Regions from separate parts of the Streptomyces sp. NPDC055632 genome, predicted to be linked through region 3. Evidence: riboswitches for the same ligand, from Rfam matches in the RefSeq annotation. Region 3 holds a riboswitch; each other region holds the start of a gene.
What was found. A riboswitch is a leader RNA that binds a small molecule or an ion and turns the genes downstream of it on or off. The one in region 3 is predicted to bind cyclic di-AMP.
Positions count from the first base shown of each region.

Region 1 (7,755 bases), on a different contig from region 3:
TCGTGCGGCAGTTGGTGGCGAAGAGGAAGTACGTCTTCCTCTGCACCAACGCGATGCTGCTCCGCAAGAAGCTGGAGGACTTCACCCCCTCCCCGTACTTCGCCTTCGCCGTGCACATCGACGGGCTGCGCGAGCGCCACGACGAGTCCGTGGCCAAGGAGGGCGTGTTCGACGAGGCGGTGGCGGCGATCAAGGAGGCCAAGCGGCGCGGCTTCCGGGTCACCACCAACTCCACCTTCTTCAACACCGACACCCCGCAGACCATCATCGAGGTGCTCAACTACCTCAACGACGACCTCCAGGTCGACGAGATGATGATCTCGCCCGCCTACGCCTACGAGAAGGCCCCCGACCAGGAGCACTTCCTCGGCGTCGAGCAGACCCGGGAGCTCTTCAAGAAGGCGTTCGCCGGCGGGAACCGGCGCCGCTGGCGGCTGAACCACTCGCCGCTCTTCCTGGACTTCCTGGAGGGCAAGGCCGACTTCCCCTGCACCGCCTGGGCCATCCCGAACTACTCCCTCTTCGGCTGGCAGCGCCCCTGCTACCTGATGAGCGACGGCTACGTCCCCACGTACCGCGAGCTCGTCGAGGAGACCGACTGGGAGAAGTACGGCCGCGGCAAGGACCCGCGCTGCGCCAACTGCATGGCGCACTGCGGCTACGAGCCCACCGCCGTCCTCGCCACCATGGGCTCCCTCAAGGAGTCCCTGCGCGCGGTCCGGGAGACCGCCTCCGGGAACAGCAGGTGAGCGGCGCGTGACCGGCGGGTTCGACCTGCGGGCGCTGCTCGCCGAGCGCGGCGGCGAGCGGTACGAGCTGCACGCCCGGTACCTCAACCCGCAGCTCCCGCGCATGCTCCGCACCATCGGCTTCGACAAGGTGTACGAGCGGGCCGAGGGCGCCCACTTCTGGGACGCCGACGGGAACGACCACCTGGACATGCTCGCCGGCTTCGGCGTGATGGGCCTCGGACGGCACCACCCCGTCGTCCGCAAGGCCCTCCACGACGTCCTGGACGCCGGCCTCGCCGACCTCACCCGCTTCGACTGCCAGCCGCTGCCCGGCCTCCTCGCCGAGCGGCTGCTCGCCCACAGCCCCCACCTCGACCGGGTCTTCTTCGGCAACAGCGGCACCGAGGCCGTGGAGACCGCCCTGAAGTTCGCCCGGTACGCCACCGGGCGGCCCAGGATCGTCTACTGCGCCCACGCCTTCCACGGGCTCACCACCGGCTCCCTCTCCGTCAACGGCGAGCGGGGCTTCCGGGACGGCTTCGCCCCGCTCCTGCCGGACACCGCGATCGCCCTCGGCGACCTCGACGCCCTGGAGCGGGAGCTGCGGAAGGGGGACGTGGCCGGCTTCGTCGTGGAGCCCATCCAGGGCAAGGGCGTCCACGCGGCCCCGCCCGGCTTCCTGGGCGCGGCCCAGGAACTGCTGCACCGGCACGGCGCCCTGCTGATCGCGGACGAGGTGCAGACCGGCCTCGGCAGGACCGGCGACTTCTACGCGTACCAGCACGAGGAGGGCGTCGAGCCGGACCTCGTCTGCGTCGCCAAGGCGCTCTCCGGCGGCTACGTGCCGGTCGGCGCCACCCTGGGCAAGGACTGGATCTTCAAGAAGGTCTACTCGTCGATGGACCGGGTCCTGGTCCACTCCGCCAGCTTCGGGTCGAACGCGCAGGCCATGGCCGCCGGGCTCGCCGTCCTCTCCGTGATGGAGGACGAGGGCACGGTCGCCCGCGCCCGCCGGATCGGCGACCTGCTCTCCGGCCGGCTGAAGGAGCTGGTGCCCCGGTACGAGCTGCTCCACGAGATCCGCGGGCGCGGCCTGATGATCGGCATCGAGTTCGGCCGGCCGTCCTCGCTCGGACTGCGCGGCCGCTGGACGATGCTCCAGGCGGCCCGCAAGGGCCTCTTCGCCCAGATGGTCGTCGTCCCGCTGCTCCAGCGGCACAGGATCCTCACCCAGGTCTCCGGGGACCACCTGGAGGTGATCAAGCTGATCCCGCCGCTCGTCGTCGACGAGGCGGACGTGGACCGGTTCGTCACCGCCTTCACGGCGGTCATGGACGAGGCCCACGGGGGCGGCGGGCTGATGTGGGACTTCGGGAAGACCCTGGTCAGGCAGGCGGTCGCCCAGCGCTGACCCGAAACGGTCCTCCGGATTTTGCCTCTGGGGCAAGAAACTTGCCTCAGAGGCACGATCCTGGCGGAATGGACGCATGGACCACGTCCCCGGGGACCCTTCCCCGGACCCCGCCGCCCTGCCCGACGTCGCCCCGCAGCTGCGGGCCCAGCGCCGCCGCCGGGGGCTCACCCTGGAGGCCGCCGCCCAGCGGGCCGGCCTCTCGCCGGCCCACCTCTCGCGCCTGGAGACGGGGAACCGGCAGCCCTCGCTGCCGATGCTGCTCGCCCTGTCCCGCATCTACGGTACGACGGTCTCCGAGCTCCTGGGAGAGGCGCCCCCCGAGCGCGATCCCGTGGTCCGGGCCGACCGCTCCGAGCCCGTCGAGGCCGACGGCTGGATCTACCGCCAGGCGGGCGGCGCCGGACGCGCCCTCCAGTGCCTGCGGGTGCACGTGCCGTACGCCACCCGGGCCGACATCGTGCGCGTCCACCCCGGTGAGGAGTGGATCCACGTCCTGGAGGGCCGGGTGCGGCTCGCGCTCGGCGAGGCGGTCCACGTCCTCGACCCCGGGGACGGCGCGCACTTCGACTCGCTCACCCCGCACCGGATCGGTGCCGCCACCCCCGGCGGGGCCGAGCTGCTCTTCGTCCACACCCTGATGCAGAGCCCCGTCGCCGAGCTGTGCCTCGGCGACGGGACCCCGCACCGGCGCTGACCGCCGGAACGATTCTTCCGTGACGATTCTTCAGGAAAGAGTTGATATGTCCGAGAAGTCTTCATCCGTCACCGGCGAGGAGCGCGGGGAGGGCAAGTTCCCCAAGGGGCTGGTGCTCCGCCTCTTCGCCTACCTGGTCGCCGGTCACCTCTTCGCCGGCTTCCTCTACCTGCTCTTCGCGATGGGCGCGAAGTAGGGGCACCTCCCGGGCGCCGCGGGTCCTCGCGGCGCCGCGTGCTCCCTACGCCTCGGTGAGCAGGCGCTCCCGCAGCCGCTCGCGGGTCTCCGGAGACAGCGCGAGGCCTTCGGAGAAGTAGGCGTCCATCGAGCCCCAGGTCGCCTCGATCGTCTCGAAGGCGGCCCGCAGGTACTCCGCCCGCGCGTCGAAGAGCGGGGCCAGCAGCTCCATCACCTCGGGCCCCATGGCGTCCGGGGCGGTGGAGCTGCGGCGCACCTTGTAGCGGCGGTGCGGCTCGTTCGACTTCACGTAGTCGGCCTCGATCGCCGTCCGCTCCACCCCGACGGCGAGCAGGGTGATCGCGACGGCGAGCCCGGCGCGGTCCTTGCCCGCCGCGCAGTGCATCAGGGCCGGGACGCTCTCCTCCGCCATGGAGTGCAGGATCCGGCTGTGCTCCGCGGTCCGCTCCACCACCATCCGCCGGTACGACTCGGACATCCGGGCCGCCGCCCTGCCGTCGCCGAGGATCCCCCGCAGCTGCGCGGTGTCGCCGTCGCGCACCAGCTTCCAGAACTCCTTGCCGTCGGCCGGGTCGTTGAGGGGTATGTTCACGTTCCGCACGCCGGGCAGCTCGACGTCCGGGCCCTCGATCCGCCGGTCGGCCTCGTTGCGGAAGTCGAAGACCGTGTGCAGTCCGAGTCCGGCGAGGAAGGCGGCGTCGTCCTCGGTCGCGTGGGCGAGGTGGCCGCTGCGGAAGAGACGGCCGGGGCGGACCGCGCGCCCGTCCGTCGTCGGCAGGCCGCCCACGTCCCGGAAGTTGCGGACCTCCGCCAGCTCGGGCTCGTCGGCTTCTACGGGCGGGACCTGCGGCAGCTGCTGCGTCACGGATGCTCCTGGAAAGTCGGTGTTCGGATGCCCGACGCGAATCGGTTCCTGGGGCAATCATCCAGACGGGAGGGGCGTGGCGCACCCCCTCGGACGGGAATGAGTGATCTGTCCCAATTGGGGCGTTGAGTATGGCGCGCCCCTATTGAGCCATTGCGTATAACGCGCCCTGTTTGCAGGCGAGATGGGATTCGGCGCGTGAGCAGGGTCATAGAGGTGACGGATCGTGGCCGGGAGTCCGGCGCGATTTCCTTACGGGAAAAGGGAGTCGGAGGATCGTCGTCCACGGAGGGTGACCGGAATTCCGGGGGAACGATCTAGGGCGGAATGCCGGGACAAAACAGCGGCTTGTTCGCGCCGACTCCGCTCGTCTAGCGTCACGCTCAATCCGGACGGACCGCCGAATCCTGCCACCGCCCGGAATTCCACCCATCCCATGCGTGGCAGGAGCGGGGGACCCAGGAAGTACGCCGGTCCCGCGATGCAGGACGGCTCGGGGTGAAGCCGCGCGAGAGCGCGGCCGGGCATCTCCAGTCCGAACCCGACAGCTCACCTCGCAGGCGCCGGAGAGGATTCGCCATGCCCGCGAAGGGTAAGCACCGCCGTCCCAAGAACAACCCCCTCGCCCGCGGTTTCGCCGCCGCCGGTACGGGAGGCGCCGTCGTCGCCCTCCCACTCCTCGGCGCCACGGGGGCCCACGCCGCCGAGCAGGCCGCCCCGGCCCCCGCCTCCGTCCAGTCCGCCGTCACCGCGCACGTCGTCGCGGCGAAGGCCGCCCCCGCGAAGGCCGCCGCCGAGACCGGCCCCCGGACGTACTCCGTCGTCCCCGGCGACTACCTGTCGAAGATCGCCACCGACCACCACCTCGAGGGCGGCTGGCAGAAGGTGTACGAGGACAACCGCCGGACCATCGGCGCGGACCCCTCCCTCATCCTGCCCGGCATGAAGCTCACCATCGGCGCCAAGGGCTCCGCCCCCGCCGGCCCGAAGAGCACCCACAGCGCCCAGGAGTCCGGCAAGAACGGCGACGACGCCCCCCGCGCCTCCCGCGAGAACCGCCGCGCCGCCGCCCCGGCCGCCGCCACCCCGAAGGCCGCGGAGCGCTCCACCGGCTCCTCGTCCTCCACCGGTTCCACCGCCTCCTCCTCCGGCTGGGTCGCCCCCGTCACCGGCGGCTTCTCCACCCCGTACCGCGCCTCCGGCTCCATGTGGTCCTCCGGCTACCACACCGGCGTCGACTTCATCGCCTCCTCCGGCACCACCGTCCGCGCCGTCGGCGCCGGCACGGTCGTCTCCGCCGGCTGGAGCGGCTCGTACGGCAACGAGGTCGTCATCAAGCACGCGGACGGCAACTACTCGCAGTACGCCCACCTCTCCTCCCTCTCGGTCTCGGCCGGGCAGAGCGTCAGCGGCGGGCAGCAGATCGGCCTCTCCGGCTCCACCGGCAACTCCACCGGCCCGCACCTGCACTTCGAGATCCGCACCACGCCGAACTACGGCTCGGACGTCGACCCGCTGGCCTACCTGCGCCAGCACGGCGTCTCCGTCTGACGCTCCGGGGGACACCCCTTTCCGACGGCCCGGCACACCCGTGCCGGGCCGTCGGCCTATTCCGACTTGGGGGAATCTTTATCGGTGGCATATGTCACCCGCCGTCAACCCCTCCTTACGGTCGCGTAGGTCACACGCGAAAGGGAAGGATGTGCCCCCGTGGCAGACGATTCGAGATCAAGAGACAAGAACGCATTCGGGTCGTACGCGGCGATCGGTGACAGCTTCACCGAGGGCGTCGGAGACCCCGGCCCCGACGGGACGTACGTCGGCTGGGCGGACCGCTTCGCGGTCCTGCTCGCCGACCAGCTGCCGGAGCACGACGCCTTCCGCTACGCCAACCTGGCCGTACGCGGGCGCCTCCTCGACCAGATCGTGGCGGAACAGGTCCCCCGGGCGAAGGAACTCGCCCCCGACCTGGTGACCTTCTGCGCGGGCGGCAACGACATCATCCGCCCCGGCACCGACCCGGACGACGTGGCCGAGCGCTTCGAGCGCGCCGTCGCCGAACTGACCTCCGCCGTCGGGACCGTCATGATCACCACCGGGTTCGACACCCGCGACGTCCCCGTGCTCCGGCACCTGCGCGGCAAGATCGCCACCTACACCGCGCACGTCCGCGCCATCGCGGACCGCCACGGCTGCCCGGTCCTCGACCTGTGGTCCCTGAAGTCCGTGCAGGACAGGCGGGCCTGGGACGGCGACCGGCTGCACCTCTCGCCCGAGGGACACACCCGGGTCGCCCTGCGCGCCGCCCAGGTCCTCGGCCTGCCGGTGCCCGCCGACCCCGACCAGGTGTGGCCGCCGGTCCCGCCGCGCGGCTCCCTCGAAGTGCGCCGCGACAACATCCAGTGGGCGCGGGAGTACCTCGTGCCCTGGATCGGGCGCCGGCTGCGCGGCGAGAGCTCCGGGGACCACGTCGAGGCCAAGCGCCCCGACCTGATGCCCCTCGGCGACCTCATGCCCCTGTAGCCGGCGGCGCGGCGGGGATCCGCTCCAGGACCCCGCCCGCGAACACGTCGTACAGCGGCAGCGTCTCCAGGTGGACGTAGCCGATGTGGCAGTCGCAGACGGCGAGGGGGCAGGCGCGGGGGCGCAGGGCGGCGCGGTACGAACCGTCGTACAGGTTCCCCAGTTCGGCCTTGACGAAGTGGCAGCGCCGCACCGTCCCCGCGCCGTCCACCGAGATCACCGACTCGCCGGTGCGGCAGGGCAGCCCCGCCGAGCGGTGCGGATGCCGGCTGTACGGGAAGAGCGGGTCGAGCTCCGTCCACCCGTCGGCCTCCGCGTCGGTGTACGCGTGCCCCTCGGCCGCGTTCACCCACAGGTACACGTGCGGCGGCAGCGCGTCCCGCAGCCGCCGCGCGTGCTCCCGGTGCTCCGGAAGGCCCACCACGCCCACGCTGAACCGCACGCCCCGCTCCGCCAGGTCGTGGCACTTGGCGAGGAAGCGCTCGTACGGCGTCTGCCCGGGGTGGTACGTGCACCAGAGGGCCACGCCCTCCGGGTCCGCGTCCGCCAGCCAGTCGGTCCGGCAGCTCAGATTGGTCTGGATCGCCACCCGCTCGACGTGCGGCAGCCGCGACAGCTCGACGAGCGCCCGCCGGTACCAGGAGCGCACCAGGCCCTCGCCCCACGGAGTGAACAGGATCCGCAGCCGGTCACCGGTCTGCGCGGCGGCCCACCCGGTGAACCGTTCGAGCGCCGCCCGGTCCGCGCGCAACTGCTCGCGGCTGTCCCGGCGCTTGGCGAAGGGGCAGTACGGACAGTCGTAGTCGCAGGAGGAGAGCGGCCCCCGGTAGAGCAGCGTCAGGTCCACGGCCGCCCCCTACTTCGGCTCGTACGCGGCCATCGCGGCCCGCACCCCGGGGGAGAACAGCTCCGGGCCGAGCCCGTCCGAGTGCGCCAGCCCCTCCGGCGAGAGCCGCAGCAGCCCCGCCGGGGCCTCCCCGTCCAGCCAGCCGAGCGCCTCGAACCGGCCCAGCTCGTCGGGGAAGTCCGCGAACGGCGAGGACCCGAACCGCTCCTCGTACCCGGCGACCGGCATCCCCTCCGCCTGGAGCAGCGACTGCAGCAGATGGCGGCGGCGCGCCTCCCCGGCGTCGACCCACCGGCCCACCCGGGCGCGCGAGAAGTCGCCGGTCTCCGTGTAGGCGTCGATGATCGAGCGGATCTCCCGCATGTCGACGGCGTAGTCGAAGGAGTAGTGCAGGGCCGAGGTGTACGAACGGGCCCCGCAGCCGAGGCCGATCATCCCGTCCGTCTGGCAGGCGTAGTCGTCCGGGCCGAGCGGCGCCGCGTC
Region 1 covers NZ_JBSHHY010000005.1:274,920-282,674, forward strand. The annotation lists gene hpnH (adenosyl-hopene transferase HpnH) at 1-749, shown strand, start outside; gene ACWGSR_RS10410 (aspartate aminotransferase family protein) at 757-2,142, shown strand; gene ACWGSR_RS10415 (helix-turn-helix domain-containing protein) at 2,219-2,839, shown strand; gene ACWGSR_RS10420 (DUF6126 family protein) at 2,886-3,035, shown strand; gene ACWGSR_RS10425 (tyrosine-protein phosphatase) at 3,081-3,902, opposite strand; cyclic di-AMP (ydaO/yuaA leader) riboswitch at 4,319-4,478, shown strand; gene ACWGSR_RS10430 (M23 family metallopeptidase) at 4,482-5,453, shown strand; gene ACWGSR_RS10435 (SGNH/GDSL hydrolase family protein) at 5,613-6,425, shown strand; gene ACWGSR_RS10440 (STM4011 family radical SAM protein) at 6,412-7,272, opposite strand; gene ACWGSR_RS10445 (STM4012 family radical SAM protein) at 7,282-7,755, opposite strand, start outside.
Region 1: it holds a riboswitch for cyclic di-AMP, as region 3 does, so the genes downstream of both, ACWGSR_RS10430 (M23 family metallopeptidase) here and ACWGSR_RS24360 (M23 family metallopeptidase) in region 3, are expected to answer to the same signal.

Region 2 (7,755 bases), on a different contig from region 3:
GCGCCGAGCTCCAGCAGACCCGCACCGCCTTCGTCCGCCAGAGCGGCGGAGAGGACCGGCTCGCCGCCGCCCTCCTCCAGGAGCAGGGCGTCGCCCCCGGCCAGATCGACGGGGTCGTCCGCCGCAACGTCCTCCTCAACAAGATCGCCGCCAAGGTGGGCGCCGACGACAGCCCCGAGGGCCAGAAGAAGCTGACGGAGGTCTTCACCGCCGCCTCCAAGGACCTCGCCATCGACGTGAACCCGCGCTTCGGCGCCTGGGACGACGCCCAGATCCGGCTGGCCTCCACCACCCCGGCCTGGCTGCGGCGGATCAGCCAGGATCCGAACGCCGCTCCGGCCGGTGCCTGAGGCCGGGTAGGTTCGAGGGGTGACTTCCGAAAGCCCCGGCCGCGTCGTCCTGCTCACCGCCAGCCACCGCGTGGCCCCCGGACTCCTGTCCTGGCCCGCGTGGCAGGCGCTGCGCTCCGCGGACCGGGTGCTCTGCCCCGACGAGCACCACCCCCAGCTGCCGTACCTGCGGGAGGCGGGCGTCGTCGTCGAGCACGCCCTGCCCACCGCCGAGGAGCTGGTCGGGGCCTGCGCCGGGGGCCGCACGGTCCTGCTCCTCGCCTCCGGCGAGGGCGACCGGCGCCTCACCGACGGCCTGGCCCGGCTCGCCGGCTCCGGCCGGGTCGCCATGCCGGAGCTCGAACTGCTGCCGGGCTCGTACGACCTGCCCGGCGCCCGCCTCCTCGACCTCGTCCAGGTCATGGACCGGGTCCGGCGCGAGTGCCCCTGGACCTCGGCGCAGACCCACGAGGGGCTCGTGAAGTACGCCATCGAGGAGGCGTACGAGCTGGTCGAGGCGATCGAGGACGAGGACAGGACCGCGCTCCGGGAGGAGCTGGGCGACGTCCTGCTCCAGGTCATCTTCCACGCCCGGATCGCCGAGGAGGACCCGGAGGAGCCGTTCTCCGTGGACGACGTGGCAGGGACCCTGGTCGAGAAGCTGATCCACCGCCACCCGCACGTCTTCGGGGACGCGACCGCCGAGACGCCCGAGGACGTCCACGCGCACTGGCAGCGGACCAAGGCGGTCGAGAAGCGGCGGGAGTCCGTCACCGACGGCGTGCCGCTCGGACAGCCCGGCCTCGCGCTCGCCGCGAAGCTGGCGGGCCGGGTGCGCGCGGCCGGCCTCGACGTGCCCGTCCCGGCGGACGGGGGCTTCGGTTACGAGCTGCTCGCCCTCGCGGCCCGCGCGGAGGCGGCGGGAGTCGACCCGGAGACGGCGCTGCGGGCCGCGGCCCGGACGTACCGGGACGCGATCCGGGCGGCGGAGGGGCTGTGAGGCCGTAGCGGCGTCCGAGGGGGAGGGGACTGCGAGGCCGTAGCGCCGTACAAGGGGAGGGCCGGGGCGCGCGGGCCGCCGGGGCGCACGGGGGCGCGCTGTACGGTCGGGGGGTGAGTGACAGCACCGCCCCGGACCCCGAGCCGCACCCCGAGCCGCACCCCGCACCGGCCTCCTGCCCGGCCTCCGGGGCGGCCCCGGCCCCCGACGCGGCCCCCGCCCCCGGCAGGGGCTCCGCGCCCGAGCTCTTCACCTGGGAGTTCGCCACCGATCCGTACCCCGCCTACGCCTGGCTGCGGGAGCACGCGCCCGTGCACCGGACGACGCTGCCCAGCGGGGTCGAGGCCTGGCTCGTGACGCGGTACGCGGACGCCCGGCAGGCCCTCGCGGACCAGCGGCTGTCCAAGAACCCGGCGCACCACGACGAGTCCCCGCACGCCAAGGGCAAGACGGGCATTCCGGGCGAGCGCAAGGCCGAGCTGATGACCCACCTGCTCAACATCGACCCGCCCGACCACACCCGGCTGCGGCGGCTCGTGTCGAAGGCCTTCACCCCGCGCCGGGTCGCCGAGTTCGCCCCGCGCGTCCAGGAGTTGACCGACCGCCTCATCGACGGCTTCGTGGCGAAGGGGAGCGCGGACCTCATCCACGAGTTCGCCTTCCCGCTCCCCATCTACGCCATCTGCGACCTGCTCGGCGTGCCCGAGGAGGACCAGGACGACTTCCGCGACTGGGCCGGGATGATGATCCGGCACGGCGGCGGGCCGCGCGGCGGCGTCGCCCGGTCGGTGAAGAAGATGCGCGGCTACCTCGCCGAGCTGATCCACCGCAAGCGCGAGGAGCCGGGAGACGACCTGATCTCGGGGCTCATCAAGGCCTCCGACCACGGCGAGCACCTCACCGAGAACGAGGCCGCCGCCATGGCCTTCATCCTTCTCTTCGCGGGGTTCGAGACCACCGTGAACCTCATCGGGAACGGTCTGTACGCGCTGCTGCGCGATCCCGGACAGAGGGGACTCCTCCAGGCCTCCCTCGCCGCCGGCGAGACCGGGCTCCTGGAGACCGGGATCGAGGAGCTGCTGCGGTACGACGGGCCCGTGGAGATGGCGACCTGGCGGTACGCCACGCGGGCGCTGACCATCGGCGGGCAGGAGATCCCGGCGGGCGACCCGGTGCTCGTGGTGCTCGCCGCCGCCGACCGGGACCCGGAGCGGTTCGACGGGCCCGACGTGCTCGACCTCGCCCGGCGCGACAACCAGCACCTCGGGTACGGCCACGGCATCCACTACTGCCTCGGCGCGCCCCTCGCCCGCCTCGAAGGACAGGCGGCGCTCGCCACCCTGCTGACCCGTCTGCCGGACCTGCGGCTCGCCGCCGATCCGGCCGAACTGCGGTGGCGCGGAGGGCTCATCATGCGCGGTTTGCGCACGCTTCCGGTGGAGTTCTCCCCGTCCGTACCCCTCTCGCACACTGACGGAACGTCAGAACTGTGATCTTCATGTGATCGGGCGGCCATCGACTTGTGACGAGCGTTCGAATGCCGCTACGTTTCGCCGCAGTCTCAGCCGTCACGCGAAAGGCGTACCTATGCGTTCCGGGAACGGACGACACCGTCGCCCCCGTCAGGCCCCCGCCATCGTCGTCGCCGCGGGCGTGACCGGATCCGCCATGGCGCTGCCTCTGCTCGCCACCGGATCCGCGTCCGCCGCCGACGCCGCCACGTGGGACCGCGTCGCCGAGTGCGAGTCCGGCGGCCAGTGGACCGCCAACTTCGGGAACGGGATGTACGGCGGCCTCCAGTTCACCCAGGGGGACTGGGAGCGCCACGGCGGCCTGGCGTACGCGCCCAGCGCCGACCTGGCCAGCCGCGCCCAGCAGATCGCCGTGGCCGAGAAGGCCCTCGCCAAGGGCAGCGACGCCTGGGGGACCTGCGCGCCGATCGCCGGCCTGACGAACGACGGGAAGCCCACCGGGGTGGACCCGGGCCCGGCCACCGCTCCGGCGCCCTCCGTGGCGCCCGTCCCCGAGTCGAGCTGGAACTCGGGCTCGCCGGACGTCTCCGGGGCCGCGCCGTCCACCGCGACGCCGGAGTCCCCGGCCACGCCGTCCGCCCCCGCCACGTCCACGGCGCCGGCCACGCCGACGGCTCCCGCCGCCCCGGCGGGCCCGACCGCGCCGACCGCCCCCGCCACGCCGTCCGCGCCGACCGGGTCGACGGACCCGGCGGACCCGACGCTCCCGGCCGACCCGGCGCTCCCGGTGGACCCGACGGCCCCCGTCGCCCCCGAGGAGTCCGTGACGCCCGGTACGCCCGTGACGCCCGGCGTTCCGGGAGACGGGGGAGCGTCGGCCGCGCCCGGCACGGGCAAGCACCGGGGCGAGGCCGCTCCGGAGGAAACCGACAAGCCGGACAGCTCCACCGAAGCCGGTAGACATGCCTCGGGCAAGGACAAGTCTGCCGAAGGTGCCGAATCGCTTCCCATCGCTGACGAAGCGAAGAATGCGGACACAACGGACAGTCAGGGCTCTTCGGGTGAATACGTCGTGCGTCCGGGTGACAGCCTTTCGGGTATCGCCCAGGCGAACGAACTGCCCGGAGGCTGGACCGCCCTCTATGACGCCAACAAGGGGACCGTGGGCATCGATCCGGACCTCATCCTCCCTGGTCAGAACCTCGATCTGACGGCGAGTCCGGTCTCGGCGGAGGGGTAGTTCGCGGGCGTATGTCCGGTTCTGGACGAGTGAGACATGGGTCTCTTTGTCCCAACTGGCGTGTCGCGCCCGCAAACTCCGCTTCCGTCATCTCCCACCTGCGCAAACAGTCCCCTCCGAAGGGCAAGAAGAGGCGAAATTCGTCGTATGAGCCTCTTTGAACTTCGGAGGGTTCTGTGTCTACGGTCATCACCGCTCGCCACCGCGGGCCCCGTCGACCGAAACGCCGAATCCTGCCGTCGGTCGATGGGAACAGTCGTCGCGCAAGCGCCGAAGGCAGGAGCGGGGGACCCAAGGTAAGTGCCGGCCCCGGCCGTCGAGAGACGGCCGACGACCGGCTTGGGGTGAAGCCGCGTGCTAGGACGCGCGGCCGGGCAACTCTTCGGCCCGAACCCGACAGCTCACCTCGCAGGCGTCGGTGAGGAGAATTCCCATGCTGTTTTCCACCAAGGGCAAACACCGCCGTCCCTCCAAGGCCACCCAGATCGCCGCGCTCGTCGGCGTCACCGGTGTCGCCGTCGCCGCCCCGCTGATGACCGCGGGCGCCGCCTCGGCCGCCACCTCCTCCGAGTGGGACCGCGTCGCCCAGTGCGAGTCCGGCGGCAACTGGTCCATCAACACCGGCAACGGCTACTACGGCGGCCTCCAGTTCTCGGCCTCCACCTGGGCCGCGTACGGCGGCACCGCCTACGCGTCGACCGCCGACCAGGCGTCGAAGTCCCAGCAGATCGCCATCGCCGAGAAGGTCCTCGCGGGCCAGGGCAAGGGTGCCTGGCCGAGCTGCGGCGTGGGCCTCTCCGGCGCCTCCTACGACGGCGGCTCCGCCGAGAGCGCGCAGGAGCAGCCGAAGCAGCAGAAGAAGCAGAAGAAGCAGCGCACGGCCGAGCAGCCGACCACCCGCAGCGAGCAGCGCCAGGCCCCGAAGAAGGAGCGCCAGGCCGCTCCGCAGGCCGGCGCCGAGAAGACCGTCACCACCCCGACCGGCGAGACGGTCGAGAAGGGCGACGGCGAGTACAAGGTCGTGACCGGCGACACCCTCAGCAAGATCGCCGAGGCGCAGGGCGTCGAGGGCGGCTGGGCCGAGCTCTTCGAGCTCAACAAGGACGTCGTCGACGACGCCGACCTGATCTACCCGGGCCAGCAGCTCCACCTGAAGTGAGCCCGGCGGGTCGTGTGAGTCCGGCGGCTCACGCGCCCCCGACGACCCTCCCGCGGTGACCCACCCCGGTCCGGCGCGCCCGTCCCCCGTGCGCGCCGGACCGGGGTTCCGTCTTTCACCGGGGCCTCCCGCGGCCCACCTGATGGTTACCGGCCGGTAGATCTGGGGCCTTTCGCCCCGCTGTGCGTGCCCTTGGGTCCTTTTTCGTCCCAGGGGGCGGGCGCCCGGCCGGTCGGAGCCGCCGGGGCGGTTAGGCTCTTGTCGCAAGGCCGAGCGACCCCGCACCGACCTTGCGTCACATCCAGCGTCACATCCCAGAAGGAGATGCTCGTGCCGTCCATCGACGTCGTCGTAGCCCGGGAAATCCTGGACTCCCGAGGCAACCCCACGGTCGAGGTCGAGGTCGGCCTCGACGACGGCAGCACCGGCCGTGCTGCCGTTCCGTCCGGCGCCTCCACCGGTGCGTTCGAGGCCCTGGAGCTCCGCGACGGTGACCCCAACCGTTACCAGGGCAAGGGCGTCGAGAAGGCCGTCCTCGCCGTCATCGAGCAGATCGGCCCGGAGCTCGTCGGCTACGACGCCACCGAGCAGCGCCTGATCGACCAGGCCATGTTCGACCTGGACGCCACCCCGGACAAGTCCTCGCTCGGCGCCAACGCCATCCTCGGCGTCTCCCTCGCCGTCGCGCACGCCGCCTCCGAGGCCAGCGACCTCCCGCTCTTCCGCTACCTGGGCGGCCCGAACGCGCACCTGCTGCCCGTTCCGATGATGAACATCCTCAACGGCGGGTCGCACGCCGACTCCAACGTGGACATCCAGGAGTTCATGATCGCCCCGATCGGCGCGGAGTCCTTCTCCGAGGCCCTCCGCTGGGGCACCGAGGTCTACCACACCCTCAAGTCCGTCCTGAAGTCCAAGGGCCTCTCCACCGGCCTCGGCGACGAGGGCGGCTTCGCCCCGAACCTCGGCTCCAACCGCGAGGCGCTCGACCTCATCCTTGAGGCGATCAAGCAGGCCGGCTACGTGCCCGGCAAGGACATCGCGCTCGCGCTCGACGTCGCCGCCTCCGAGTTCTACAAGGACGGCTCGTACGAGTTCGAGGGCAAGTCCCGCTCGGCCGCCGAGATGACCGAGTACTACGAGGAGCTCGTCTCCGCGTACCCGCTGGTCTCCATCGAGGACCCGCTGTTCGAGGACGACTGGGCCGGCTGGAACGTCATCACCGAGAAGCTCGGCGAGAAGGTCCAGCTCGTCGGTGACGACCTGTTCGTCACCAACCCGGAGCGCCTGGCCCGGGGCATCGAGGAGAAGTCCGCGAACGCCCTGCTCGTCAAGGTCAACCAGATCGGCTCGCTGACCGAGACCCTCGACGCCGTCGAGCTGGCCCAGCGCAGCGGCTTCAAGTGCATGATGTCCCACCGCTCCGGCGAGACCGAGGACGTCACCATCGCCGACCTGGCCGTCGCCACCAACTGCGGCCAGATCAAGACCGGCGCCCCGGCCCGCTCCGAGCGCGTCGCCAAGTACAACCAGCTGCTGCGCATCGAGGAGATCCTCGACGACGCCGCGGTGTACGCCGGCCGGAGTGCCTTCCCGCGCTTCAAGGGCTGACACCCACCGCGCCCCTCCACAGGGCGGCTTCCGTACGTCCCCGTACCCGGTCCCGTACCGTGTGCGGGGACGTCCGCGTGAACAGGGGAGGCGACACGACATGGCCGTGAAGGACCGGGACCGGTTCTCGACCGCGACCCGGCTCAGGCTGCTCGGCGAGCAGACCGCCGCCCGTGTCTACCGCTCCCAGACCCGCCGTCAGGCCCGCCGCTCCCGGCTCACCGGCCGTGCGGCCTTCCTCGCGCTCGTCGTCTGCTCCCTGGTGGTGGCCCTCGCCTATCCCATGCGGAGCTACGTCTCCCAGCAGGGCGAGATCGCCGAGCAGGAGCGCAGGGCCGCCGAGGCCGCCCGGCGGGTGCAGGAGCTGAGGGACGAGAAGGCCCGCCTCCAGGACCCGGCCTACGTCCGCCGCCTCGCCCGCGAGCACCTGCACTACGTGCTTCCCGGCGAGACCGGCTTCACCGTGAACGACCCCGGCGCGGAGCAGCGGCCCCGCGCCGACCAGGGAGCGGCGGACCGCCCCTGGTACGACAACCTCTGGGACGGCGTGGACAACGCCGACCGCCGCTGACCTCCCGTACGACCGACGACCGACGACCTAGGCACCCAAGGCAGACATGCAAACGCCCCCTCCGCAGACCGAACGCACCGAGCCCACCGAGGCGGACGTCGCCGCCTTCGAGCTCCAGCTCGGCCGGCCGCCCCGCGGCCTGCGCGCCATCGCGCACCGCTGCCCCTGCGGGCAGCCGGACGTCGTCGAGACCGCGCCCCGGCTCCCCGACGGCACCCCCTTCCCCACCACGTACTACCTGACCTGCCCCCGGGCGGCCTCGGCCATCGGCACCCTGGAGGCCAACGGGGTCATGAAGGAGATGCAGGCCCGGCTCGCCACCGACCCGGAGCTCGCCGACGCCTACCGGGCCGCGCACGAGGACTACCTCGCC
Region 2 covers NZ_JBSHHY010000009.1:172,851-180,605, forward strand. The annotation lists gene ACWGSR_RS15270 (SurA N-terminal domain-containing protein) at 1-350, shown strand, start outside; gene ACWGSR_RS15275 (nucleoside triphosphate pyrophosphohydrolase) at 370-1,329, shown strand; gene ACWGSR_RS15280 (cytochrome P450 family protein) at 1,443-2,822, shown strand; gene ACWGSR_RS15285 (transglycosylase family protein) at 2,998-4,041, shown strand; cyclic di-AMP (ydaO/yuaA leader) riboswitch at 4,300-4,471, shown strand; gene ACWGSR_RS15290 (transglycosylase family protein) at 4,475-5,200, shown strand; gene eno (phosphopyruvate hydratase) at 5,525-6,811, shown strand; gene ACWGSR_RS15300 (FtsB family cell division protein) at 6,912-7,382, shown strand; gene ACWGSR_RS15305 (DUF501 domain-containing protein) at 7,429-7,755, shown strand, end outside.
Region 2: it holds a riboswitch for cyclic di-AMP, as region 3 does, so the genes downstream of both, ACWGSR_RS15290 (transglycosylase family protein) here and ACWGSR_RS24360 (M23 family metallopeptidase) in region 3, are expected to answer to the same signal.

Region 3 (7,755 bases):
GGAGCTCGCCGCCTGCGAGCTGAACGGCCCGCAGGACGTGCCCGACGAGGCCGGCATGTGGGGCGTCCTGCGGTACGTGCCGCAGACGGAGGAGGAGCCGGAGGAGACCCTGTTCCAGGCCTCCTCCGGCTCCCGTTCCCACAGGTCCTAGCCCTAGCTGGCCGGGCCCGCCAGCACCTCCACCGGCTTTGCCAGCGGGGTGCCCGAGCCGTCGCGGCGGGGGTCGATCTCCGGGAGGTCGACCGGAGTGCCGTTCTTCTGGGCGGCGCGGACCGGGGTGGCGCCCGCCCAGGCCAGGATCAGGACGTCCTCGCCCTTCAGGAAGCGCTGGCAGCGGACGCCGCCGGTCGCGCGGCCCTTGCGCGGGTACTGGTCGAAGGGCGTCAGCTTCGCCGACGTACCGGCGGAGGCGTCCAGGGCGCCCGTGGAGCCCGCGACCGTGAAGACCACCGCGTCCGCCGCCGGGTCGACCGCCGTGAACGAGAGGACCTCGGCGCCCGCGGTGAGCTTGACGCCCGCCATGCCGCCCGCGGGCCGGCCCTGGGGCCGCACCTGGGACGCCGGGTAGCGCAGCAGCTGGGCGTCGGAGGTGATGAAGACCAGGTCCTCCTCGCCCGTCAGCAGCTCGGTCGCGCCGACGATCCGGTCACCGTCCTTGAGGGTGATGACCTCCAGCTCGTCCTTGTTCGCCGGGTAGTCCGGCACCACCCGCTTCACCACGCCCTGGAGCGTGCCGAGGGCGAGCCCCTGCGAGGCCTCCTCGAGGGTCGTCAGGCAGACCACCGTCTCGTCCGCCTCCAGGGAGAGAAACTCCGACAGCGGCGCGCCGCCCGCCAGGTTCGGCGCGGACGCGGTGTCCGGCAGCCGGGGCAGGTCGATCACCGAGATCCGCAGCAGCCGGCCGGCCGAGGTCACCGCGCCGACCTCACCGCGCTGGGTGGCGGCCACCACCGACACGATCACGTCGTGCTTGACCCGCTTCGCGTCCGGCTCGGTGGGGGGCAGCGCCTCCGTCGCCGTACGGGCCAGCAGACCGGTCGAGGAGAGCAGCACCCGGCACGGGTCGTCCGCGACCTGGAGGGACGTGGCCGCGACGGGCGTGCCGGCCGATTCGAGCAGGACGGTCCGGCGGTCCGTGCCGAACTTCTTGGCGACCACGGCCAGCTCCGCCGAGACCAGCTTCCGCAGCTCCGCGTCGGACTCCAGGATTCCGGTCAGCTCGTCGATCTCGCCGTTGAGGCGGTCGCGCTCGCCCTCCAGCTCGATCCGGTCGAACCTGGTGAGGCGGCGCAGCGGGGTGTCCAGGATGTACTGCGTCTGGATCTCGCTCAGGGAGAAGCGCTCGATCAGGCGCTCCTTGGCCTGCGCGGAGTTGTCGCTCTCCCGGATGAGGCGGATGACCTCGTCGATGTCGAGCAGCGCCACGAGCAGGCCCTCGACCAGGTGGAGCCGGTCGCGCTTCTTGGTGCGGCGGAACTCGGAGCGGCGGCGGACCACCTCGAAGCGGTGGTCGAGGTAGACCTCCAGGAGCTCCTTGAGGCCGAGGGTGAGCGGCTGTCCGTCGACGAGCGCGACGTTGTTGATGCCGAAGGACTCCTCCATCGGCGTCAGCTTGTAGAGCTGCTCCAGGACGGCCTCGGGCACGAAGCCGTTCTTGATCTCGATGACCAGGCGCAGGCCGTGGCTGCGGTCGGTGAGGTCCTTGACGTCCGCGATGCCCTGGAGCTTCTTGGAGCCGACCAGGTCCTTGATCTTGGAGATGACCTTCTCGGGGCCGACCGTGAAGGGCAGCTCGGTCACGACGATGCCCTTGCGGCGGGCCGTGACGGTCTCCACGGTCGCGGTGGCGCGGATCTTGAAGGAGCCGCGCCCCGACGCGTACGCGTCCTTGATGCCGGAGAGGCCGACGATCCGGCCGCCGGTCGGCAGGTCCGGGCCGGGCACGAAGCGCATCAGCGTCTCGAGGTCGGCGTTCGGGTGCCGGATCAGGTGGCGGGCGGCCGCGACGACCTCGCCGAGGTTGTGCGGGGGCATGTTGGTCGCCATGCCGACCGCGATGCCGGACGCGCCGTTGACAAGCAGGTTCGGATAGGCGGCGGGCAGCGCCGCCGGCTCCTGCTCCTGGCCGTCGTAGTTCGGCGCGAAGTCGACCGTGTCCTCTTCGATGGACTCGGTCATGAGCAGCGCGGCCGGAGCCATCCGCGACTCGGTGTACCGCATGGCGGCCGGCGGGTCGTCGTTCCCGAGGGAGCCGAAGTTGCCGTGGCCGTCGACGAGGGGGAGGCGCATGGAGAAGGGCTGTGCCATGCGGACCATCGCGTCGTAGATCGACGCGTCGCCGTGCGGGTGCAGCTTGCCCATCACCTCGCCGACGACCCGGGCGCACTTCACGAAGCCGCGGTCGGGACGCAGCCCCATCTCGTTCATCTGGTAGACGATGCGGCGCTGGACGGGCTTCATGCCGTCGCGGGCGTCCGGGAGCGCGCGCGAGTAGATCACCGAGTACGCGTACTCGAGGAAGGAGCCCTGCATCTCGTCGACGACGTCGATGTCGAGGATCCTCTCCTCGTACGCGTCGTCCGGCGGCGGTGTCTTCGTGCTGCGGCGGGCCATCGCGGCTGCGGCTCCTTCACCAACAAGGTTGATCTGACGCGGACCATTGTGGACCGTGCCACCGACAACGCCGACCTCGACCCGGAAGAGGGACATCTCGAAGGGACGGGAACTTCGCCAGGTGTCGGCGCGCTTGCATACAGTGGCAGGACTTTTTCACATCGCGATCGAAGGGACGTACATGCCCATGGGTCACACGGCCACGGCCGAGGCCGGCTCCGGCGGCCTGACAGCGACCGAGCACCGGTTGGCGAACGGCCTGCGCGTGGTGCTCTCGGAGGACCACCTGACCCCGGTCGCCGCGGTCTGCCTCTGGTACGACGTCGGCTCGCGCCACGAGGTCCGGGGCCGCACGGGGCTCGCCCACCTCTTCGAGCACCTGATGTTCCAGGGCTCGAAGCAGGTCCACGGCAACGGCCACTTCGAGCTGGTGCAGGGCGCGGGCGGCTCGCTCAACGGCACGACGAGCTTCGAGCGCACCAACTACTTCGAGACCATGCCCACGCACCAGCTGGAGCTCGCGCTCTGGCTGGAGGCCGACCGCATGGGCTCGCTGCTCGCCGCCCTGGACGACGAGTCCATGGAGAACCAGCGGGACGTCGTCAAGAACGAGCGCCGCCAGCGCTACGACAACGTGCCGTACGGCACGGCCTTCGAGAGGCTGACCGCCCTCGCCTACCCGGAGGGCCACCCGTACCACCACACGCCCATCGGCTCCATGGCCGACCTGGACGCGGCCACCCTGGAGGACGCGCGGGAGTTCTTCCGCACGTACTACGCACCGAACAACGCGGTGCTCTCCGTCGTCGGCGACATCGACCCGGCGCAGACCCTCGCCTGGATCGAGAAGTACTTCGGCTCCATCCCCGGCCACGACGGCAAGCCCGCGCCGCGCTCCGGCGAGCTGCCCGACGTCATCGGCGAGCAGCTCCGCGAGGTCGTCGAGGAGGAGGTCCCGGCGCGCGCCCTGATGGCCGCCTACCGGCTGCCGCACGACGGCACGCGCGTGTGCGACGCCGCCGACCTGGCCCTGACGGTCCTGGGCGGCGGGGAGTCCTCCCGGCTGCACAACCGTCTGGTCCGCCGGGACCGCACGGCCGTCGCCGCCGGCTTCGGCCTGCTCCGGCTCGCCGGGGCGCCCTCGCTCGGCTGGCTGGACGTCAAGACGTCCGGCGGCGTCGAGGTCCCCGAGATCGAGGCGGCCGTCGACGAGGAGCTCGCCCGGTTCGCCGCCGAGGGCCCCACACCCGAGGAGATGGAGCGCGCGCAGGCCCAGCTGGAGCGCGAGTGGCTGGACCGGCTCGGCACCGTCGCGGGCCGCGCCGACGAACTGTGCCGGTTCGCCGTCCTGTTCGGCGACCCGCAGCTGGCCCTCACCGCCGTCGACCGCGTCCTCGACGTCACCGCCGAGGAGGTCCGGGAGGCCGCCGCGGCCCGGCTGCGCCCGGACAACCGCGCGGTCCTGGTCTACGAGCCGGTGGGCACCGAACAGAGCGAGAGCGACGAGGAAGAGGGGGCGGAGCAGTGACCGAGGCTGCCGCGTCTTTGACGAGCATGGAGTTCCACCCGCAGCCGACGCCGGGCACCGCCCGCCCCTGGGCCTTCCCGGCCCCGGACCGCGGCACCCTGGAGAACGGCCTGACCGTCCTCACCGGCCACCGCCCCGGCCAGCAGGTCGTGGCCGTGGAGCTCTTCCTGCCGGCCCCGCTGGACGCCGAGCCCGCCGGTCTCGACGGCGTGGCCACCATCATGGCCCGCGCCCTCTCCGAGGGCACCGACCAGCACAGCGCCGAGGAGTTCGCGGCCGAGCTGGAGCGCTGCGGCGCCACCCTCGACGCGCACGCCGACCACCCGGGCGTACGGGTCTCCCTGGAGGTCCCGGTCTCCCGGCTGCCCAAGGCGCTCGGGCTGCTCTCCGAGGCCCTGATCGCCCCGGCGTTCCTGGACACCGAGGTCGAGCGCCTGGTGCGCAACCGCCTCGACGAGATCCCGCACGAGACGGCCAACCCGGCCCGGCGCGCCGCCAAGCAGCTCTCCAGGGAGCTGTTCCCGGCCGACTCCCGGATGTCCCGGCCGCGCCAGGGCACCGAGGAGACCGTCGGGGCGATCGACGCCGCCGCGGTCCGCGCCTTCTACGCGGCGCACGTGCGGCCCGCCACGGCCACCGCCGTGGTCGTCGGCGACCTGACCGGGGTCGACCTGGAGAAGGTCCTCGCGGAGACGCTGGGCGCCTGGACCGGCGAGCCCGGCGAGCCGCTGCCGATGCCGCCGATCACCGCCGACGACACCGGCCGGGTCGTGATCGTGGACCGCCCCGGCGCCGTCCAGACCCAGCTCCTCATCGGCCGGATCGGCCCGGACCGGCACGCCCGCGCCTGGCCGGCCCAGGTCCTCGGCACGTACTGCCTCGGCGGGACCCTGACCTCGCGTCTGGACCGGGTCCTGCGCGAGGAGAAGGGCTACACGTACGGCGTGCGGGCCTTCGGGCAGGTGCTCCGCTCGGACGCCGGGGGGAACGGCGCCGCGATGCTCGCCATCAGCGGCTCCGTCGACACCCCCAACACGGGCCCGGCCCTGGACGACCTGTGGAAGGTGCTGCGCACCCTGGCCGCCGAGGGGCTCACGGACGCCGAGCGGGAGACCGCCGTGCAGAACCTGGTGGGGGTGGCGCCGCTCAAGTACGAGACGGCCGCCTCCGTCGCCGGGACGCTCGCCGACCAGGTGGAGCAGCACCTCCCGGACGACTTCCAGGCCCAGCTGTACGCGCGCCTGGCCGAGACCGGCACCGTCGAGGCGACCGCGGCCGTGGTCAGCGCCTTCCCGGTGGACCGGCTCGTCACGGTCCTGGTGGGCGACGCGGCGCAGATCGCGGAGCCGGTGCGGGCGCTCGGCATCGGTGAAGTGACCGTCGTCACCGGCTGATCGGCCCCTGTCCGGCCGGCGGCCCACCGCCGCCGGCCGGGCGGACGAAGGGCTTCGACGGTTGGACGAAGGGCCCCGACGTGACGGACCGTCGGGGCCCTTCCGGCCGTCGGTGCGGGAGCCGCACGGGGAACACCCCCGCGAATTGTCCGTATTGGCGCCAAAGTGATCATCTGCCCTGTGGCATGCCTTACAAAAGGTCGTGTTCGGTTGGTGATCGACTGGGGCTCCGCATAGCGTCGGTGCGGCTGTTCGCCAGTTGCACCCGCCGCGCCCGCGGCACCGGACAGTCATCGCCGAGTCCCCGTCAGGCGCGAGCCTGGGGAGCCGGGGACCCACGCAGTCCCTGGGGTGAATCGGACGCCTTCGCCTCGCGCGGAGGGGCCCGTAGGAGACCTTCCTGCTCCGAACCCGTCAGCTAACCCGGTAGGCGAGAAGGAAGGAAAGGAACAACGTCTTCATGGCGTTCACCCGTGCCACCGGGAAGCATCGTGGTTCGAGCCGGATGGCGCGCCGCGGCGCGGGCATCGCCGGAGTGGCGACCCTCGCCACCACCGGAGTCATCGGAACCCTGGCCTCCCCGGCGCTCGCCGCCGACACGGACAACCGCTCCCCCGAGGACACCGGCCTCACCAAGGTGATCGCCGAGGACTCCCTCGTCGACCGGCTCAACGCCCAGGCCGACGCCCAGGACCGCGAGGCCTTCGAGGCCGTCGCCGAGCAGAAGGCCCAGGCCGAGGCGAAGCGCAAGGCCGAGGCTCGCGCCAAGGAGATCCGCGAGGAGAGGGCCCGCGCCGCCCGCGAGGCCGAGCGCCGCCGCCTGAACTCCTTCCAGCTCCCCATCGCCGGCTCGTACGTCTCCACCGGCTACCAGACCGGCGGCTCGCTCTGGTCCTCCGGCAGCCACTCCGGCGTCGACTTCCACGCGGCCTACGGCAGCCGGGTCGTCTCCGTCGGCTCCGGCACCGTCGTCGAGGCCGGCTGGGGCGGCGCGTACGGCAACAACATCGTCATCCGGATGCACGACGGCACGTACACCCAGTACGGTCACCTCTCCTCCATCGGGGTGCACGTCGGCCAGACCGTCGAGCCGGGCCAGCAGATCGGCATCTCGGGCTCGACCGGCAACTCGACCGGCCCGCACCTCCACTTCGAGGCCCGGACGAGCGCCGACTACGGCTCCGACATCAACCCGGTCTCCTACCTCCGCGCCCGCGGCGTCGCCGTCTGACCCGGCGTCCCGCGCGTCCCTGACCATCGGGGACCTCCGCGTCGCAAAAGCCCCGGCTCGTGCTGAGCCGGGGCTTTTCGTCGTCCCGCCGTCGGCCAAAAGCCCGTCATGGATTCCGGTGGGGCATCGGAAATTCCGGCGGGCTGCAATAGAGTCGCGGATCAGGCGCAGAACAGGCGCCGCTCGAATTGTCTCGCGCGGACCAAGGCGGAGGTCGGACATGCGCATTCCCGCGCATTCGGTATGCACGGCGATCCGGGACGACATCGTCTCCGGCGTCTTCGAGCGGGGCAGCCGGCTGACCGAGGAGCAGCTCGCCCGCCGGTACGGGGTCTCCCGCGTCCCGGTCCGCGAGGCGCTGCGCACCCTGGAGTCCGAGGGCTTCGTCCTCACCCGCCGCCACGCGGGCGCGCACGTCGCCGAGCCCACCGAGCAGGAGGCGGCCGACCTGCTCGACATGCGGGCGCTGCTCGAACCGCTGGGGGCCGCGCGGGCCGCGCAGCGGCGCACCGACGCCCACCTCAAGGTGCTGCGCGGCCTGGTCAGGCTGGGGCAGGAGCGGGCCAGGCGCGGCCAGGGCGAGGACCTGCGCTCGCTCGGCGGCTGGTTCCACGAGACGCTCGCGCAGGCCTCCGGCAGCCCTCCGCTGACGGCGCTGCTCACCCAGCTGCGGCACAAGATCGCCTGGATGTACGCGGTCGAGCAGCCCGAGCGGCCGGTGGAGGCCTGGGCCGAACACGGCGCGATCGTGGACGCGGTGGCGCGCGGCGACGCCGAGCGGGCGAGGGCCCTCACCGCGCTGCACGCGGAGCGCTCGCTGCCGCTGCACCGGCTCAAGAGGCCGGAGCGCGGGCGTGTGAGGGTTTCGCAACACGTCGTCAACACGACGAGCGCCCGGAATTAACACGCGCACCGTATACAAAGAATAGAAATTCCACGGGGCTTTTCGTGCTGCCCGGAAATGGGGGCGGCGGGGGAGCGGGAGTGGA
Region 3 covers NZ_JBSHHY010000020.1:115,439-123,193, forward strand. The annotation lists gene ACWGSR_RS24340 (CobW family GTP-binding protein) at 1-151, shown strand, start outside; gene ACWGSR_RS24345 (DNA gyrase/topoisomerase IV subunit A) at 154-2,613, opposite strand; gene ACWGSR_RS24350 (M16 family metallopeptidase) at 2,795-4,141, shown strand; gene ACWGSR_RS24355 (M16 family metallopeptidase) at 4,168-5,535, shown strand; cyclic di-AMP (ydaO/yuaA leader) riboswitch at 5,820-5,982, shown strand; gene ACWGSR_RS24360 (M23 family metallopeptidase) at 5,996-6,766, shown strand; gene ACWGSR_RS24365 (GntR family transcriptional regulator) at 6,987-7,670, shown strand.